2 regions of the Amphritea sp. GJ51-11 genome follow, and region 1 is predicted to be linked to the other one. Evidence: predicted binding sites of a transcription regulator. Region 1 holds the regulator's gene; the other holds the start of a gene.
The links. The regulator FNR, encoded in region 1, switches genes on or off when oxygen is low (the NO sensors DNR and NnrR bind a similar motif). The targets are predictions, from matches to a motif close to TTGATNTANATCAA.
Positions count from the first base shown of each region.

Region 1 (3,423 bases):
GGTAGATCTGGTAAACACGGGCCAACAAACCGCCGATAAGACAGCACCGTTATCGCTCTATGTGCACATTCCATTCTGTGCGCATGTTTGTTATTACTGCGCCTGTAATAAGGTCATCACCCGTAATCGAAAAAAAGCTCAGCCCTATCTCGATACCTTATATCAAGAGATGACCCAGTTATCTCAATGGTATTCTGATGCTCGTACGGTTGAACAGCTACATCTTGGCGGCGGCACACCCACTTTTATCAGCAATCAGCAGATGATTGAGCTGATGCAAAAGCTCAGAGAAAATTTCACCCTGCTAGATGATGATTCCGGTGATTACTCCATCGAGATTGATCCCCGCGAAGTGGATCATGAGATGCTTAAAGTGCTCCGAGAGATCGGTTTTAACCGGGTCAGCTTTGGTGTACAAGATATTGAGCTAAAAGTGCAGCAGGCGGTTAACCGGGTACAACCGGTTGAAGAGATCGCCGATGTACTCCATGAAGCCCGTCGTCTCGGCTTCCGCTCCATCAATATCGATCTGATCTACGGCCTGCCACACCAGACACTGGCCAGCTTCACCAAGACACTGGACACCATTATTGAGTTGAGCCCTGACCGACTATCCGTGTTTAACTATGCCCATATGCCGGATCGTTTCCGTTCTCAGAGCCATATCAAAGCCGAAGATCTGCCTAGTCCCGAAACTAAACTGGCGATTCTAGAAACCACCATCAGCAAGCTGATGAGTGCTGGCTATGTTTATATCGGCATGGATCATTTTGCTAAACCTGATGACGAACTCGCCTTAGCACAACAAAACGGTAAACTTCATCGTAACTTCCAAGGGTATACCACCCACAGCGATTGCGACCTAGTGGCGATGGGTGTGTCATCGATCAGTCAGATCGGTGATGTGTATTATCAAAATGAACATGATATGAGTGCTTATACCAGCGCCGTCGAAGCGCGTACAAACGCGATTAAACGGGGTGTCACACTTAGCACCGATGATCGCATTAGACGAGCTGTGATCACCCAACTTATCTGTCATTTCCAGCTCGATATGGCCGCTATCGACGCGCAATTTGATATCAACTTCGCCGATTATTTCGCCGAGGAACTGCAGGAACTGCAAAAGTTCACCGGCGATGGCTTAGTCGTCCTCGGTGATAAGCGTATCGATGTTACCCCTGCCGGACGCTTACTTATCCGCCGCATCTGCATGGCCTTTGATGCTTACATTCCTAAGCAGGAAGCAACCAAAGGCTTCTCCCGCATCATTTGATACGGGAAATACTTCACCCTGCCGTTGATTTAGTAGATAATCACTTATAAGCACTATCTAATAAATCAACGAAGACAGGACATAGTTATGGGCAACCATAAGGCATCAGAAGGGAAACTACACAGCTTAAGACAGGTGCATTGCAATACATGCAGCCTGAGCTCTTTATGTTTACCTGTGTCCCTGAACATGACTGAAATCGATCGGCTCGATAATATTATCGATAAGAGCCGCCCGCTGAAAAAAGGCGATCACCTCTTCCATCAAGGTGAGGCCTTCTCTTCTGTCTACGCTATTCGCGCGGGCACCCTTAAAACCTATACTCTGACCAATGAGGGTGAAGAACAGATTACCGGCTTTTACTTCCCCGGCGAAATGGTCGGCATCAGTGGTTTTGATAGCGAACAATACCCTGTTTCAGCAAAAATTCTTGAAACAACCACCGTCTGCGAAATCCCTTTTGAACGGCTCGATGAGCTATCAGGACAGATGCCAGAGTTGCGCCGCCAGATCCTACGGACACTGAGCAAAGAGATTCGTGATGACCAGCAGATGATGCTGCTATTGAGCAAGAAGAATGCTGAACAACGCGTTGCGACCTTCCTAATTAAACTATCGACTCGCTTCAAATTGCGTGGTTATTCAGAAACCCAGTTCCGTTTATCCATGTCGAGAAACGAGATCGGTAACTACCTTGGCTTAGCCGTCGAAACCGTTAGCCGTATTTTTACCCGGTTCCAAAAAATGGAGCTGGTACGGGTCGATGGTAAAGAGATCGAACTGAGCAACCTCGAAGAGATCTATCGTCTATCCGGTGAATCTCAAGACATTCCGATGTCTGAGAACAAAACCTGTCCGCTCGACTAAACCTCACTTGCAACATCCTAATACCCGCTCTTTAGCGGGTATTATTTTGATCGTACTGGCCCCTGATCGGGCTACTCGATATTAGCCCTACTGTTTTAAGGTACCCCCGATGAGTTTCGATGAATGTTATATAAAGTCAGTTATGCGCACGATAGCGGACTGGCCAGAACCTGGCGTCATGTTCAGAGATATCACCCCACTGTTTAAAGACCCCAAAGCCCTGAGAATGATTGCCGATGCCTTTATTCAGCGCTATATCGATACCGAAGTCACCCATATTGCCTGTATTGATGCCAGGGGGTTCTTGTTTGGTTCAATCATCGCTTATCAACTCAATCTGCCATTAGTGCTGGTACGAAAAAAAGGCAAACTGCCGGGTAAAACTATTCATCGCGAATATGCCCTTGAATACGGCACCGCCGCCGTCGAAATGCAAGTCGATGCGGTCGCTGCTGGCGACAAAGTGCTGATCTTTGATGATCTGATCGCCACCGGCGGCACCATTCTCGCCGCCAGCACCATTATCAAAGAGCTCGGTGCTGAAGTGTATGAAGCCGCTGCTCTTATTGATCTACCCGATCTCAACGGCTCAGAGCTGATTCAGCAAAGCGATATTCCTGTCTTTACCTTATTGGCCTACGAAGGCCTTTAATCCTCTACGCATGTCACGGGCACCCAACAACGCGCTCTACACCGAGCAACGGTGCCCCAACGCTAATCACCTTAATATTATCAAGATCAGTTCTGTCCCACCGCCGGATATCGCTTTACAATAGCCACTCTTTTTTTATCTGTTATTAAGGGCTTATTCTCATGTGGTTCAAAAATGCCATCTTTTACCGTTTCACCCAGCAGTTTAGTTACACCCCTGAAGCCCTTGAAGAAAAACTCAGCGAGAAAGCCTTTACCCCCTGTGGTAGCCAAGAACTTAGCCGCTTTGGCTGGGTAAGCCCCAGTGGCGATCTCTCCGAAATGCTCGTACATGCTGGCAACGGCTTTATGCTGATCGCGGCACAAAAAGAAGACAAAATCATTCCCACCCAGGTGATCCGTCAGCAGCTGGATAAGAAAGTGAAGCTGATCGAGGATGAGCAAGCCCGCAAGGTCTATAAAAAAGAGAAAGACCAGCTCAAAGATGAAATTGTTTTGGACTTACTACCGCGCGCATTCAGCAAGTTCCAAACGACTTGGGCACTGATCGCCCCAGCACATAACCTGCTTATCGTTGATGCCAGCAGCCACAAGCGCGCCGAAGAACTACTCAGCCACCTACGCAGCTT
Region 1 covers NZ_CM147881.1:1,946,989-1,950,411, reverse strand. The annotation lists gene hemN (oxygen-independent coproporphyrinogen III oxidase) at 1-1,276, shown strand, start outside; gene fnr (fumarate/nitrate reduction transcriptional regulator Fnr) at 1,364-2,143, shown strand; gene AC0L4K_RS08530 (adenine phosphoribosyltransferase) at 2,253-2,795, shown strand; gene rdgC (recombination-associated protein RdgC) at 2,957-3,423, shown strand, end outside.

Region 2 (3,423 bases), 460 kb from region 1:
TCAGCATATGGTCAAATCTATTTTGAAACTGCCGGGGCTGCCGCAGGCAGACGCCGCCGATGCGTTGGCTATTGCTCTGTGTCATGCACATACCCGTAGTAGTTTGATTATGATGGCGGGTGCCAAAAGTAGCCGAGGTGGCCGTCTGCGATGAACGCAGTGTTACATTAGTTATGAGTAGCCTAAAAATTAAGCCCTGTCAGTGGGGCGAGTTGGAGAGAAAAGCGCCGTGATAGGACGATTGAAAGGTGAATTGTTAGAAAAGCACCCGCCGCAACTGGTTATTGATGTGAATGGGGTTGGCTATGAAGTCGATGCCTCAATGAATACTTTTTACCAACTACCGGAAGTAGGGCGACAGATAACCTTGTTTACCCATATGGTGGTTAGGGAAGATGCTCAGCTGTTGTACGGATTTTATGAGCGCACCGAGCGCTCGCTGTTCCGCACTTTGATTAAAGTAAATGGTGTGGGGCCTAAGCTCGCATTAACGATTCTGTCGGGTATCAGTGTGAATGAGTTTGTTTTGTCGGTGCAGCATCAGGATACAGCCGCTTTAGTGAGGTTACCCGGGGTTGGTAAAAAGACTGCTGAACGCCTTATTGTCGAGATGCAGGATAAGCTGAAGGATTTTGTCTTTAACGATGTCGATGAGTTCACCTTAACTGATGGTTTAGGCGGACCGGCACCTGCTGTACAAAGTGATAATAGGGCTGAGGCTGAAAGTGCTTTGGTTGCGTTGGGCTATAAGCCGGTGCAGGCGACTAAATCGATTGCTCAGGCTGAAAAGTTGATACCCGGCGCCTCCTGTGAAGAGCTTATTCGTGCGGCCTTGAAGAGTATGGTGCAGGGTTAGTAACGCAATGTTAGTGATAGGGTATTAATCATGATCGAAGCGGATCGCTTTGTTACTCCTGTGGTTACCGCGCCACAAGAGGAAGTTCAGGATCGGGCGATTCGTCCGAAAGCGTTGCAGGACTATGTTGGCCAGCCAGTGGTCAAAGAGCAGATGGAGATCTTTATCGGTGCTGCGCGCAAGCGTCAAGAAGCGCTCGATCATACGCTTATTTTTGGACCGCCGGGGCTGGGTAAAACCACCTTGGCGAACATTATCGCCAATGAAATGGAATGTAATATTAAATCCACCTCGGGGCCGGTGTTAGAAAAAGCCGGTGATCTTGCGGCGATGCTGACCAATCTTGAGCCGGGTGATGTGCTCTTTATTGATGAAATACACCGTTTAAGTGCTTCGGTTGAAGAGGTGCTATACCCTGCGATGGAAGATTATCAGCTGGATATTATGATCGGTGAAGGGCCGGCAGCTCGTTCAATTAAGTTGGAATTGCCGCCGTTTACTTTAGTGGGGGCGACCACTCGAGCAGGATTGTTAACGTCGCCGCTGAGGGATCGCTTTGGTATTGTGCAGCGACTCGAATTTTATAATATTGATGATTTGACCTCCATCGTTGAACGTTCTGCACGTCTGTCGGGTAGTGGCGTTGACCGTGAAGGGGCGATTGAAATTGCTCGTCGTGCGCGAGGTACGCCACGGATCGCTAACCGCTTGTTGCGACGCGCCAGAGATTACGCGGAAGTTAAGGGCGATGGTCGGATCTCATTAGAGATGGCTGATCTTGCGTTGAATATGCTAAATGTCGATGAGCATGGTTTTGATCATATGGATCGACGCTTATTATTGGCCATGATTGAGAAGTTTGGCGGTGGCCCGGTCGGGGTCGATAGCTTAGCTGCGGCGATTAGTGAAGAGCGAGATACCATTGAAGATGTACTCGAGCCTTACTTGATACAACAAGGCTTTATGATGCGTACACCGCGTGGGCGGGTGGTGACAGACAATGCCTATCGTCACTTTGGTCTTGAATTGCCTGACCGGGATCAATAGAACCGGCATCAGCTGAAGATAACTGATTTAAGTCAACGCAGAGTTGCGACTAAGGGTTTAACTTTTAGCTTATGAACATAAAAAATAATGTTTAGGGCGTTAAGGTATGAACACTATGAAACTCGGTTGCATCAATGTGGCGCAACTTAAACATCTGAAGCGTGAACTGCAGATTTTATTGCAGCAGTTGCAGACCGATCTTAAAGCTGAACGGTCAGATCAGCAGGCTGAGATGGGTCAATTAAGTTGCACCGAGGTGCTCGATCGCGCCGAGGCATCAGCCGTTGTTGGTCTTCAGCAAACGAGTCTGTCACATATAACGCAGTTGGAAGAAGAGATTCGTGAGTGCCAAAATGCACTGTTGCGGGTTGAAGCGGGTCAGTATGGTTATTGTCAGAGTTGCGGCGAAGAGATAGAACTGAATCGCCTTATGGCTAATCCGACAGCCGTTTTATGTGTCGCCTGTCAATCGAAAGATGAGCACCGCCGTAATGGCCACTTAGTCTCTGTATAAGCTTATTGGTGTTTATTAGCCGCCTTCTTGGGCGGCTTTTTTATGTTGGGTTGTTCATTTTGTTTGAACTTTCGAACGCTTGCTCGCTCCAATCGCCGAACAGTTGAGTCGCTAATGGATAAAGCGTGCTGCAAAATTGTTTAATCGACGTAAATCTGATTTTTTGTCAGAAAAGGGGCAGATTTTGCCCGCTGATCTCGCTACTATCAGAACCAGTTTTTCAGATTTCATCACAAGGGGTTATAAACGTGCCGGATAAAATGTCGATCTGGAGCTTGGTGGCTAATGCCAGTTTTGTTGTTCAGATAGTTATGTTGTTGTTGTTGCTGGCGTCAGTGCTGTCTTGGATTATGATTTTCCAACGCCACTTTGTGTTGCGACAGGCACAGCGTAAATTGCGGGCATTTGAAGACCGCTTCTGGTCCGGGGTTGACCTGAGCCAGCTATTCCGTGAAGTGAATGCTGATCCGGATAGTGATAATGGCGCTGAAAATATTTTTCGGGCAGGGCTGAAAGAGTTCAGCCGACTGAGTCAGCAGTCAGGCGCCGATCGTGATGCGATTATGGAAGGGGCGCAGCGCAGTATGCGGGTGGCCTTAGCCCGCGAAGAGGAAAAGCTTGAGATGCATTTGCCATTTTTGGCCACCGTGGGGTCAACCAGCCCTTATGTCGGATTGTTTGGCACCGTGTGGGGGATTATGAATTCATTTCGAGGCCTGGCGAATGTTCATCAGGCGACGCTGGCATCGGTAGCGCCGGGTATCTCAGAGGCCTTGATTGCCACCGCGATCGGACTGTTTGCAGCTATTCCCGCGGTTATTGCCTATAACCGTTTCTCGGCTAAAACGGAAACGCTGATGAATAGTTATGAAACCTTTGCGGATGAATTTTCAAGTGTTTTGCACCGCCGAGTGCACGCTTCAAACTGATCTGTAACAGGCCGCTACTATGATTCGCAGAGTAAGAAAGAAACGTAAGCTAAACGCTGATATCAATGTGGTGCCAT
Region 2 covers NZ_CM147881.1:2,403,126-2,406,548, reverse strand. The annotation lists gene ruvC (crossover junction endodeoxyribonuclease RuvC) at 1-154, shown strand, start outside; gene ruvA (Holliday junction branch migration protein RuvA) at 230-856, shown strand; gene ruvB (Holliday junction branch migration DNA helicase RuvB) at 887-1,903, shown strand; gene AC0L4K_RS10645 (TraR/DksA family transcriptional regulator) at 2,010-2,417, shown strand; gene tolQ (protein TolQ) at 2,666-3,346, shown strand; gene tolR (protein TolR) at 3,366-3,423, shown strand, end outside.
Region 2: AC0L4K_RS10645 (TraR/DksA family transcriptional regulator) is a predicted target of FNR. The motif match lies at 1,926-1,939, and genes of this name have one in related genera.